3 regions of the Massilia aerilata genome follow, and region 1 is predicted to be linked to each of the others. Evidence: predicted binding sites of a transcription regulator. Region 1 holds the regulator's gene; each other region holds the start of a gene.

Region 1 (4,209 bases):
CCCGAACTACGCCAGCTTCGCCCAGTCGTTCGCGAACACGATCCCGTTCTCGGAATCGATCGGCTTCATCGCCGACCTGCGCGACAAGGAGGACATCGACTACGTCTTCTACGTGACGGCCCACGAAATGGCGCACCAGTGGTGGGGCCACCAGGTGACCGCCGCCAACGTGCAGGGCTCGAGCATGCTGATCGAATCGCTGTCGCAGTATTCCGCGCTGATGGTGATGGAGAAGGAATACGGCCGCCACCAGATGCGCCGCTTCCTGCGCTACGAACTGGATCGCTACCTCAGCTCGCGCGGCGGCGAAGCGATCGAGGAGCTGCCGCTGGTGCGGGTGGAAAACCAGCAGTACATCCACTACCGCAAGGGCAGCCTCGTCTTCTACCGCCTGCGCGACGAGATCGGCGAGGAAGCGCTGAACCGCGCATTGAAGCGCTTCCTGGTCGACAAGGGCTACCAGGAGTCGCCGTTCACGACCTCCGCCGAGCTGGTCGCCTATATTCGCCAGGAAGCGCCGGCCGACAAGCAGGCGCTGATCACCGACCTGTTCGAGAAGATCGTTTTCTACGATAACCGCGTGACGGAAGCCACTGCCAAGAAGCGCCCTGACGGCCAGTGGGACGTGACGATGAAGCTGCACCTGGCGAAGATGGAGGCCGACGGCAAGGGCAAGGAGACGGCGCGCGCCTACGACGAGCCGGTGGAGATCGGCGTGTTCGCGCGCGCCAGGGGGGCCAAGGAGGCGGACGAGAAGGTGCTGCTGCTGGAGAAGCGGGTGCTGAGCGGCGCGAATCCGGTGCTGACCGTGACCGTCAAGGCGCGGCCTTTCGAGGTCGGCGTCGACCCTTACAACAAGATGATCGACCGGGTGTCGCGCGATAATCGCAAGGAGGTCAGCGTCGACTGATCGCTGGAGCGCCGCTCCGGCGCTCCGGCCCGTACCGGCCCGGCACACGGAAGGGGAGGCGCCGCGACTTTACGCCCTCGGCTTCATCAAGTCGATGCTCGAACCGCCGCCTGGCGGATGGCGGCCAGGCGGGTAGGCTGCCGGATCCAGGGATACGACTGGTACCAGTCCGGCCCGGCATTCGCATTGCGAAGAAACTCAACGCCGATCGGTCGGCTGCGGGTCCGTGGGCGGCGTCGTCGGCGGGGTCGTCGACGTGGCCCCCGCGCCCTGGCCGGACGCGCCCACCGTGCCCGGGCTGCCGGTGGTGCCCATCGTGTTGCCTTCCATTGTGCCGCTGGTTGTGGAACCGCTGGAGGTCGAACCCGTTGCGGAACTGGCGTCCATGTCGCTGCCGCTCGTGCGTGTCGCGCTGCATGCCCCCAGGGACAGGGCGATCATGCTGCCGATGAAGAGGCCTTGCACTGTTTTCATGATCATCTCCTAATAGTAGGGAAGACCATCATGGATAGGCGGGCCAGCGCCGACCATAGGAGGGCTTCGGCCGTCTTTGTAGGACATGCCGCACGGCCTGTCCAGTGTGCATGCTTAAAGTTTATGAACAAATGACTGCCTCTGTCAGTTCGCGCCCCGCTCCGGTATCATTCGGGGATGAACCAGAATTCCTTCCAACCCTTCGTCATCGGCGTGGCCGGCGGCAGCGGCAGCGGCAAGTCCACGGTGACGCAGCAGGTGCTGTCTTCCTTCGGCGCCGAGATGGTGTCGGTCGTCATGCAGGACGACTATTACAACGACCAGTCCGAACTCACCCCTGAAGTCCGCCGCCGGCAGAATTACGACCACCCGGACGCCTTCGACTGGCCGCTGATGGTGCAGCACGTGCGCGCCCTGCGCAATGGCGAAACGATCCAGATGCCGGAATACGATTTCACGATCGACAACCGCTCCAGCAAGACCATACCGGTCAAGCCGGCCCCGGTGATCGTGATCGAAGGCCTGTTCGCCCTCTACGACGCGGACCTGCGCAAGATGATGTCGCTGAAGATCTTCGTCGACACGGCGCCGGACGTGCGCTTCATCCGCCGCATGCAGCGGGATATTGCCGAGCGCGGCCGCACGACCGAGAGCATCGTCAACCAGTACCTGGAAACGGTGCGCCCGATGCACAAGCAGTTCATCGAACCGACCAAGCGCCACGCCGACGTCATCCTGCCGCACGGCGCGAACGGCCCGGCGGTCGACGTCATCACGACCAAGGTCGCGAGCGTCATCGATGAGTTAAAGCGCGGAAAACTCGAACAGCCCTGATCAGGCCATCGGGCTGCATTGCTCGGTGCCGGCCGCCAGCGCCTTCAGGCGGGCCGGATCGAGCAGGGTGACCTCGCGCTTGTCGATCGTCAGCAGGCCCATCTTCTTGAAACGCGACAGCAGGCGGCTGATGCTCTCGATCGTCAGGCCCAGGTAGTTGCCGATGTCTTCGCGCGACATGCGCAGGGCGAACTGGGTCGGCGAATAGCCGCGCGCCGCGTAGCGGGCCGACTTGTTGACCAGGAAGACGGCAAAACGCTGTTCCGCCCGCATATTGCCGAGCAGTAGCATGGCGTTCTGCTCGCGCGTGATCTCGTTGCTCATCATGCGGTGGAAGTGGCGCAGCAGGGTCGGCACCTGGCCGAACAGCTCTTCCAGGTTGCCGAAGGGGATCTCGCAGACTTCGCTGTCCTCCAGCGCCACCGCATCGCAGTGGTGGCATTCGCTGCTGATCGCGTCCATGCCCAGCAGTTCGCCGGCCATCTGGAAGCCGGTGATCTGGGTTTCGCCGGCGGCGTTCACCTGGTAAGTCTTGAAATGCCCGAAACGCACCGCGTACAGGTTGCGGAAGGGATCGCCCTTGCGGTACAGGGGCTCGTCGCGCGCCACGCGCCGGCGGCGGCCGATGATCTTGTCGAGACGGTCGATGTCCGCATCCGCGAGGCCCATCGGCAGGCAGAGCTGGTGCATGCTGCAGGCCGCGCAACTGGCCTTCAGGGTTTGCACGTTCAGCAGTTTGTCGTCGGTCGGTAAGCTGATGGCCTGGATCATCGGTCGGTGGAGACGGTTGGGGGTCAATATCCGTGATTATACGGTCGCTGTTCGAGGACTGTGCATCTTCCCGCCGGAACAGTTGAACGCCTGTTCACATGACGTCGCATTTTGACCGCAGGCCTGCCTTGCCACCCTGGCAATCGTGCGCACCCCGGCGCGTGCTAGATTCTGTACACAACAATAAGGGGAGCTCACATGTTCGGCTTGGCGGCATTGGACCTGGCGCGCCTTCAGTTCGCGTTCACGATGTCGTTCCACATCCTGTTTCCAGCGATCACCATCGGCCTGGCCAGTTACCTGGCCGTGCTGGAGCTGTGCTGGCTGAAGACCAGGCGCCAGGTCTTCGTCGACCTGTACCAGTTCTGGTTGCGGATTTTCGCCGTGACTTTCGGCATGGGCGTGGTCTCCGGCATCGTGATGGCTTACCAGTTCGGCACCAACTGGAGTTTTTTTTCCGAATACGCCGGCGCCATCACCGGGCCGCTGCTGGCCTACGAGGTGCTGACCGCCTTCTTCCTGGAAGCCGGCTTCCTGGGCGTGATGCTGTTCGGCTGGACCAAGGTCGGGCCCGGGCTGCACTTCCTCGCCACTTGCATGGTCGCGCTCGGCACCCTGATCTCCGCCACCTGGATCCTCGGCTCGAACAGCTGGATGCAGACGCCGCAGGGCTATGCCATCGTCGATGGACGCATGGTGCCGGTCGACTGGCTCAAAATCATTTTCAACCCGTCCTTTCCCTACCGGCTGGTGCACATGTCGATTGCCGCCTTCCTGTCGACGGCCTTGTTCGTGGGCGCCTCCGCCGCCTGGCATCTCCTGAAAGGCCGCGGCAACGAAGCGGTGCGCACCATGCTGTCGATGGCGATGTGGATGGTGCTGATCGTCGCGCCCATCCAGGCCGTGGTCGGGGACATGCATGGCCTGAACACCTTGCAGCACCAGCCGGCCAAGATCGCGGCGCTCGAGGGGCATTGGGAAAACGAAGGCGACAAGCCCTTGCCGCTGCTGCTGTTCGGCATCCCTTCCATGAAGGACGAGGAAACGAAATTCGCACTCGGCATCCCGCGCGTCGGCAGCTGGATACTCACGCACACCTGGGGCGGCCAGATCAGGGGCCTCAAGGCATTCCCGAAGGACGAGCGGCCCAACGCCCTGATTATCTTCTGGAGCTTCCGCGCGATGGTCGGCCTGGGCCTGCTGATGATCGCGCTGGGCGC
Region 2 (4,209 bases), on a different contig from region 1:
GCGCTATGAAGTGGTGGTGCGCTATGAAAACGGCACGACCCAGGCTATCCGCTATGACAACGACCCGGGCTTCCGCGTAGGCGAGCAGGTCAAGGTCGCCGATGGCGTTCTGACCCGGGACTGACCGATTCCGAGCCAGAAACGACAAAGCCGGCTCCGCAAGGGGCCGGCTTTTTTACATCCGCTTCATGGGCGCTCAGACCGCTGCCAGCACCGCGCCGTCACCCGAGGATTCGGCATCGGCCTTGTGCTTGGCGTTCTGCTTGGCGCGCGAACGCGAGGGCGGCAGGCGGCGCAGGGTCTTGAGGGCTTCCGGATCCTTGATGCCGATGGTGCGCTGGTCGACGGTGATCAGGCCGATCTCGTTGAAGGCCGACAGCGTGCGGCTGACGGTTTCCAGGGTCAGACCGAGGTAGCTGCCGATCTCGTGGCGCGTCATGCGCAGGTTGAACAGCTTGCTCGAGTAGCCCATCGCGGCGAAGCGATCCGCCAGCGAAATCAGGAAACGGGCCACGCGCGCTTCCGCAGACAGGGCGCCGAGCATGCCGATCATGGCCTGTTCGCGCACCAGTTCGCGGCTCATCACCCCGTACATCAGGTTCTCCAGCTCGGCATGCACCCTCCCCAGGGCAGTGAGCTTCTTGAATGGTACGAGGATCAGGTCGCAGTCGGACAGGGCGACGGCTTCCGAGGCGTAGTGGCGGGTGTGGATGCCGTCGACGCCGAGCATGTCCCCCTTCATCGGGAAGCTCAGCACCTGTTCGTTGCCGAATTCGTCGATCAGCACCGTTTTCAGGAAGCCGGAATTGACGATGTACAGGGTGTCGAAGGCCTGGCCGATCGTGTGCACGCGCTGGCCCGTCTTGAACTGCACGTGCTGGAACAGGAGTTCCTCGGTATTCATCGAGACGGCGGCCGGGATATGGAGCAGGTCGCAGACCTCTTTCAGGTTGGACCACAGGCGACCCTGGCGCTGGCGCCCGGCCTCCATCTGGGACGAGTGCAGAGTCGAAGGGGAGGCGTTACGCTGTTCTGACATTGGCTGGGACTGCATACTCATCTCCAGGTTTAGGAACATGAAATTTCTGGCGGCTCAATGCGGAGAATGGACCGCAAGCAAGTCGAAACGCTGAAGTCAGTATGCCAACACGAGTTCGGCATTCATATCAGCAACGGCTGAATGTGTAGGTAGGAAGGGGAGTCAGAATGTAGGAATATTCTTACTGACTGCTGCCGCTTCCGAGGGAGAGAAGGGCATACCCGTGTAGGATAGCTGCGGTGAGGAGGCCGTCTCCCGGGCACCACACGCAGGGCGTGGAAACCACAGTCAGACCAAGGTGTCTAAGACAGATTAGGCGGTGCTCAGGCTTTCATCGGCGCCAGCAGGCGGTGCGCCACGGCGTATTGCACCATTTCCGACAGCGAGGTCATGCCCATCTTCTGCATGATGCGCGTCTTGTGAGTGCTCACTGTCTTCACCGAAAGATGCAGGTTGTTGGCGATCTCGGTGATCGACTTGCCGCCTACTAATAGAGAGAAGACTTCGAACTCGCGGTCCGAGAGCTGCTTGTGCAGCAGCTGCTCGTTCGGCGCCATGATGTTCAGCGCCAGCTGCTCGGCCACTTCGGTACTGATATAAGGACGGCCCGAGGCCACCTTGCGGATCGCCCCGACCAGCTGGGTGCCGGCGCTCTCCTTGGTCAGGTAGCCCTGGGCGCCGGCGCGGATCGCGCGCACCGCGTACTGTTCTTCCTCGTGCATGGTGAGGATCAGGATGGCCAGCTTGGGCGCTTCGCTGCGCACCTGGCGGATCAGGTCGACGCCGCTGCGGCCGGGCATCGACAAGTCCAGCAGCAGCAGGTCGAAACCGCCCTGGCGCACCAGCGACAGCACTTCGAAACCGTTGATGGCTTCGCCGACAATCTCGATGTCGAGGGCGCCGTCGAGGATGCGCTTGAGGCCTTCGCGCATGATGGTGTGGTCGTCAGCGATGACTATGCGAATCATAGAAGTTCCCCAGGGTGCAATGTGCAGCATAAATTACACGCTAGCACATTGCCAGAACAGAAATTGTATTATTTTTGGAATGACCCTATAGCCTGCATGGATGGTTCAGGCGCCGGGTTCGCGGATCAGGCGGTGCACCAGGACCGGCTTGCTGGTCTGCGACAACACCTTGTTCGTGACGCTACCGAGCAGCAACTGGCCCCATCCGCTGCGGCCGTGCGAGCCCATGAAGATGAGGTCGCAGTGTTGTTGTTCAGCCACGTCGACGATCTTGAGCGCCGCCGAATCCGAAAACGCCGTCATGCAGGAGTGCTTCAGTCCGGCCTGGTCCGCCGAGCGCATGATCTTCCCCATGTACTCCTCGCCCATGCGCCGCATCTGCCCCATGTATTCCTCCTCGCTGGGGTAGGAAGGCGGGATGATTTCGACGTACACGGGATACTGGTAGTCGGGCGCGACGAACAGCGCGAGCACTTCGGCCCCCATCTGTTGCGCGAACTGGACGCCGGCGCAGGCGGTGTGCTGGGACACCGCGGAACCGTCGGTGGTGATCAGAATTTTCTGGTACATGGTGAGCCCTCCCTCAGGTCACGTTGCCTGCTTATTGTAGTCCTCCTGATCACCCTTGGCCGATGGTAAATGCTTGATCTTGCTCAGTGATGTGTTTGCTTTCTGGCTCGGAAACATTGACTGGCATAAAGCTCGCGATAAAAAAATACAACACTTGCTTTGTGAAAATATTCAGAAACAGTTGGAAATGATGGTCGATTGACTAAGTTTATTGCGCCAATGCGCAACGGTGTCTTTTCCGAGATTTACCTACGGCAACCACGCTGCTACACTCCCTGCAATACCCTTACCGTCAACGTATTGACGGAAGCAAGCACCGCACAGTACAGATCATCGCGACACTTACACATTATGGAGAAGCAGGGACTATGACCGACGCCGCTGACGATTTCGACGCATTATTCGAGGAAGTGGCAGCGCAGCGAGCCAGCGCGCCGGCCCCGGCTCCGGCTCCGGCGCCCGAACCCGCCGCCGGCGGCGCTGGTAGCGACACGGACGACCTCGAAGCCCTGTTCGACCAGGTAGCATCGAGCGCCGCGCCCGCCGCCGCACCGGCTGCGGCCGCGCCTGCACCGGCGCCGGCCGCTGCCGCCGAAGCCACCGAAGATCCGGATGGCCAGGTGATGTACGCCCGCCTGGGCAGCATCGTGCGCATCATGCACGACTCGCTGCGCGAACTCGGCTACGACAAGGCGCTCACCGAAGCTTCGTCGCAGATCGTGGACGCCCAGGACCGCCTGGAATACGTCGCCACCCTGACCGAGCAGGCCGCCAACAAGGTCCTGAACACCCTGGACGACGGCATGCCGGCCCAGGACAAGCTGTCGAAGCAGGCCAAGGACATGGAGGGCCGCTGGGCCGACCTGTTCGCCGGCAAGCTGTCGCTCGATCAGTTCAAGGCGCTGGCCGGCGATTCGCGCAGCTTCGCCCAGGCCGTGTCGGAAGCGACCGAAGCCGAGAAGGCGCGCCTGCTCGAAATCATGATGGCGCAGGACTTCCAGGACATCACCGGCCAGCTGATCAAGAAAGTCGTCAAGATCACCCAGACCGTCGAGAACGAACTGGCCCAGCTGCTGCGCGACAGCGCCCCGGCCGAGGTCAAGGAAAAGCTGGCGCAGAAACAGGCCGTGCAGGAACAGGAAAAGCCGGCCGAGCTGATGCAGGGCCCCTCGGTGCCGACCGCGGCGCTGGACCAGGATAGCGTCGATGACCTTCTTGCCGATCTGGGATTCTAATGGATGAAATGCTCAAGGATTTCGTCATCGAGGCGTTGGATCTGGCGACCAACGTCGAGGAGCATCTGCTCCGCCTCGAACGCGATCCGGATAACAAGGAAACGCTGAACGCGGTGTTCCGCTCGTTCCACACCATCAAGGGTGGCGCGGGCTTCATGGGACTGCCCGCGCTGGTGACCGCCTGCCACCTGACGGAAAACCTGTTCGACGCGCTGCGCACCGGCGCGGCCCCGGTCACGCCATCGGCGATCGAGGCTTCGCTGGTGGCTTCCGGCTTCGTCGCCGACCAGCTCAACGACCTGAACAACGGCACCGCGCCGGAACAGCTGGCGCCGATGCCGGCCGACCTCGAGCGCATGCTGAAGGATGCGATCGACGGCAAGGATGCGCCCAAGGC
Region 3 (4,209 bases), on a different contig from region 1:
CCGAAGAACAGCATCGGGATGTGTTCGCGGGTGTGGTCCGAGCCGGGCCAGGTCGGGTCGCAGCCGTGGTCGGCGGTGATCACGACCAGGTCGCCGGGCTGAAGCCTGGCCGTGAATTCCGGCAGGCGCGCGTCCAGTTCGTGCAGCGCGTTCGCATAGCCGGACACGTCGCGGCGGTGGCCGAAGTGCATGTCGAAGTCGACGAAGTTCACGAAGGTCAGCGATTTATCGGTAGCGGTATCGGCCACTTCCAGCAGGCGGTCGAACAGGGCCATGTTGTCGGCGCCCTTGATCAGTTGCGTGACGCCCTGGCCGGCGAAGATGTCGCTGATCTTGCCGAGGGCGATGACTTCGCCGCCGGCATCCTTGACGTGGTCCAGCAGGGTCGGCGCGACCGGCGGCACGGCGTAGTCGTGACGGTTGCTGGTGCGCTTGTAGCTGCCCTTGCTGCCGACGAAGGGACGCGCGATCACGCGGCCGATGTTGTAGGGCTTGACCAGCTCATACGCGGCTTCGCAGACTTCGTACAGGCGCTCGAGGCCGAAGGATTCTTCATGCGCGGCGATCTGCAGCACCGAGTCGGCCGAGGTGTACAGGATCGGCTTGCCGGTCGCGACATGCTCGTCGCCCAGCTGGTCGATGATGGTGGTGCCGGAAGCGTGGCAGTTGCCCAGCCAACCCGGGACGCCGGTCAGCTCTTGCAGCTTGTCGGTCAGCTCTTTCGGGAAGCTCGGCACGGTTTTCGGGAAGTAGCCCCAGTCGAACAGCACCGGCACGCCGGCGATTTCCCAGTGGCCGCTCTGCGTGTCCTTGCCGGTCGACTGCTCGCGGGCGACGCCCCAGGCGCCGGTAAAACCTTCGCGTTTGTCGAAACCGGCCGGCCATGCGCCGCTGGCTTTATGGGCGGCGGCGCCGAGGCCGATGGCTTCCAGGGCCGGCAGCGACATCGGCTTGCCTTCCTTTGCCGCCCATTCGGCGATGTGGCCGAGGGTATTGGCGCCGGTATCGCCGTACTTGTCGGCGTCGGGCAGCGCGCCGAGGCCGAAGGAGTCAAGCAGGAGGATGAATGCGCGTGACATATATTAGTTATCTCCAAAACCGTCGTTCCCGCCTCCCCACCTCGTCGTCCCCGCGAAGGCGGGGACCCAAGTTTTGTTTGCATTTCGACTGCTCTTGCAAACTTGGGTTCCCGCCTTCGCGGGAACGACGTGCGGTCGCGGGGATGACGTATCAAGCGTTAGCGGTTGCGCCCAGGCGTTCGATGAAAGCATGCATCAAGGCCACCAGGTCCTTGGCCGCAACGGCAGCATACTTCAGGGTCTGCTCGTGCGACAGCGGGAACGGCGTCAGGCCTTCGGCCAGGTTGGTGATGGCCGAGACGCCGGCGACTTTCAAGCCGCAGTGGCGGGCGGCGATGACTTCCGGGACCACCGACATGCCGACCACGTCGGCGCCCATGGTGCGGAAGGCGCGGATCTCGGCGGCCGTCTCGAAGTGCGGGCCCGGGGTCGACAGGTAGACGCCTTCATGCAGGGTGATGCCCTTCTCCGCCGCCACGGCCTTCACCATGTCGCGGGTCCCGGCATCATAGGCATTGGCCATGCTGAAGAAGCGCGGGCCGAAGCGGTCGTCGTTCGGGCCGGCCATCGGGCTGCCCGGCAGCAGGTTGATGTGGTCGGCCAGCACCACGATGCTGCCGGCATCGACTTCAGGACGCAGCGAACCTGCCGCGTTGGTCACGAACAGCAGTTCGCAGCCGATCAGCTTCAGGGTACGGACAGCGGACGTCATCACGCTGGCGCCATAGCCTTCGTAGAAGTGGCCGCGGCCCTTCATGCAGGCGACCGGCACGCCGGCCAGGGTGCCCAGCACCAGTTCGCCGGCATGGCCGTGCACGGTGCTGATCGGGAAGCCAGGCAGGTCGGCGTAGCTGATCGCGACGGCATCCGTCATCTGCTCGGCCAGCACGCCGAGACCGGAGCCGAGGATGAGCGCCACGCGCGGCGTGAATCCGGGCTTGCGGGCGCGGATGACGTCGGCGGCTTCGAATGGGGTGTTGCTGAGCATGGATGGCTTCCTTGTGATGTCGCTGGATTGGGCTTATGGAATACGGTTGCTGGTGAGCCGGGGAGGCTTTTTACTGCAGGTGTTGCACTTAAAGCGGGAGCCCGGTGCACCAAATAAATCGAACTATGCATTATCGTGGATTGGTATGGCAAATACCAAATTTCTGCTCGATTTATATGAACAAGGTATAAATAAGCTATCCTACATATCGACTTGCGCATACATGGTATTGCCCGGCGCAAATAGCGACAGAAGCATTGCCCATTGACGCTCGACAAACAATTGTTTAAAATCGAAAACAATTGTTTGCATCCGTTTTAAGGCCCATTACCGTGACCGAGCACTCAAAAAAACAACAGCTGTTCGAACTGATCCGCGCGAATCCCTTCATTTCGCAGCAGGAGCTGGCCGATAGCCTGGGCCTGTCGCGCTCGGCCGTCGCCGGCCATATCGCCGGCCTGATCCGCGAGCGCAAGCTGCTCGGGCGTGCCTACGTGCTGCCGGACCGCCGCCCGGTCACCTGCATCGGCGCGGCCAACCTGGATCGCAAGCTGCGTTCGCTGGCCGGCATCGCCCTGCACACCTCCAATCCCGCCAGCCAGAGCGAATCCTTCGGCGGCGTCGCCCGCAACATCGCCGAGAACCTCGCGCGCCTCGGCATGCCGGTTGCGTTATTGACGGCGACCGGCAAGGACAGCTCGGGCGCCGCCCTGCTCGCGCATGCGCAGGCCCTCGGCATCGATACCGGCGGCACCCTGCAGATCGAGGGCGCGGCCAGCGGCACCTACACGGCGGTGCTGGACCAGGATGGCGAAATGGTGGTGGCGCTGGCCGACATGGCCTTGTACGAGCGCCTCGACCCGGCCTTCGTCGAATCCTGCCAGACCCGGATCGCGACCAGCGCGCTGGTGGTGGCCGACCTGAACCTGCCGCTGGACAGCGTGGACGCCGTCATCGGCCAGGCCCGCCGCGCGGAAGTGCCGCTGGTGCTGGTGGCGGTGTCGGAGCCGAAGATGGCGCGCCTGCCAAGAAATTTATCGGGCGTGCGCCTGCTGATCCTGAACCGCGGCGAGCTCGCGGCGCGGGTCGGGCGCGAACTGGCCGGCGAAACGGATTTCGACGCCGCGGTGGCCGAAGTGCGGGCCCAGGGCGCGCGCGACCTGATCGTCACGCGCGGCGCCGAGGGCGTGATGTACACGCGCGGCGGCGCGGGTGAAGATCAAATTGTGCGTTTGTATGCGCACGGCGCCGAGGTGGTCGACGTCACCGGCGCCGGCGACGCCTTCGCGGCCGCCGTCTGCTGGTCGCTGATCCACGATGGCGACGACCTCGAACTGGCCTGCCGCCGCGGCCTGAAGCTGTCCGCGCTCACCCTCGGCGTGGCCGAGACGGTGCACCCGCGGCTCGGACCCGACACTCTCATGAACACGAACCACCAGGATTGAACATGCACGCCTTCCTCCAGTTTTCCCCTGAAGTACAAGCCGCCCGCGCCGCCGGCAAGCCGGTCGTCGCCCTCGAATCGACCATCATCTCGCACGGCATGCCCTACCCGCAGAACGTGCAGACCGCGCGCGAAGTCGAGCAGGTGATCCGCGACGCCGGCGCCGTCCCCGCCACCATCGCCATCATCGACGGCCGCATCTGCATCGGCCTGGCCGACGAGCAGCTCGAGCTGCTGGGCCAGGCCAAGGATGCGATCAAGGTCAGCCGCCGCGACCTGGCCTACGTGCTGTCGCAAAAGAAGCTCGGCGCCACCACCGTCGCCGCCACCATGATCTGCGCGAAGCTGGCCGGCATCGAAGTCTTCGTCACCGGCGGCATCGGCGGCGTGCACCGCGGCGCCGAGACCAGCTTCGACATCTCGGCCGACCTGCAGGAACTGGCGCACACCGGCGTCGCCGTCGTCTGCGCGGGCGTGAAGTCCATCCTCGACATCGGCCTGACCCTCGAATACCTCGAGACCCACGGCGTGCCGGTGGTGAGCGTCGGGCAAGCCGCCTTCCCCGCCTTCTTCACGCGCGACAGCGGCTTCAAGGCCGACTTCCAGCTCGACACGCCGGAAGAACAGGCGCGCTTCATCCGCACCAAGTGGCAGCTCGGCCTGGACGGCGGCGTCGTGGTCAGCAATCCGGTGCCTGA

What was found. The regulator FNR, encoded in region 1, switches genes on or off when oxygen is low (the NO sensors DNR and NnrR bind a similar motif). The targets are predictions, from matches to a motif close to TTGATNNNNATCAA.
Region 2: ACFPO9_RS06910 (universal stress protein) is a predicted target of FNR. The motif match lies at 2,694-2,707, and genes of this name have one in related genera.
Region 3: ACFPO9_RS20670 (carbohydrate kinase) is a predicted target of FNR. The motif match lies at 2,332-2,345, and genes of this name have one in related genera.

Annotation. Positions count from the first base shown of each region.
Region 1 is NZ_JBHSMZ010000006.1:407,110-411,318, reverse strand. Features, by position in the region: gene ACFPO9_RS10985 (M1 family aminopeptidase) at 1-910, shown strand, start outside; gene ACFPO9_RS10980 (hypothetical protein) at 1,109-1,384, opposite strand; gene udk (uridine kinase) at 1,562-2,218, shown strand; gene fnr (fumarate/nitrate reduction transcriptional regulator Fnr) at 2,219-2,989, opposite strand; gene ACFPO9_RS10965 (cytochrome ubiquinol oxidase subunit I) at 3,188-4,209, shown strand, end outside.
Region 2 is NZ_JBHSMZ010000004.1:450,400-454,608, forward strand. Features, by position in the region: gene ACFPO9_RS06895 (glycine zipper 2TM domain-containing protein) at 1-124, shown strand, start outside; gene ACFPO9_RS06900 (Crp/Fnr family transcriptional regulator) at 197-991, opposite strand; gene ACFPO9_RS06905 (response regulator) at 1,363-2,007, opposite strand; gene ACFPO9_RS06910 (universal stress protein) at 2,113-2,577, opposite strand; gene ACFPO9_RS06915 (protein phosphatase CheZ) at 2,946-3,812, shown strand; gene ACFPO9_RS06920 (chemotaxis protein CheA) at 3,812-4,209, shown strand, end outside.
Region 3 is NZ_JBHSMZ010000016.1:277,004-281,212, forward strand. Features, by position in the region: gene ACFPO9_RS20660 (phosphopentomutase) at 1-1,079, opposite strand, end outside; gene xapA (xanthosine phosphorylase) at 1,231-2,067, opposite strand; gene ACFPO9_RS20670 (carbohydrate kinase) at 2,400-3,512, shown strand; gene ACFPO9_RS20675 (pseudouridine-5'-phosphate glycosidase) at 3,515-4,209, shown strand, end outside.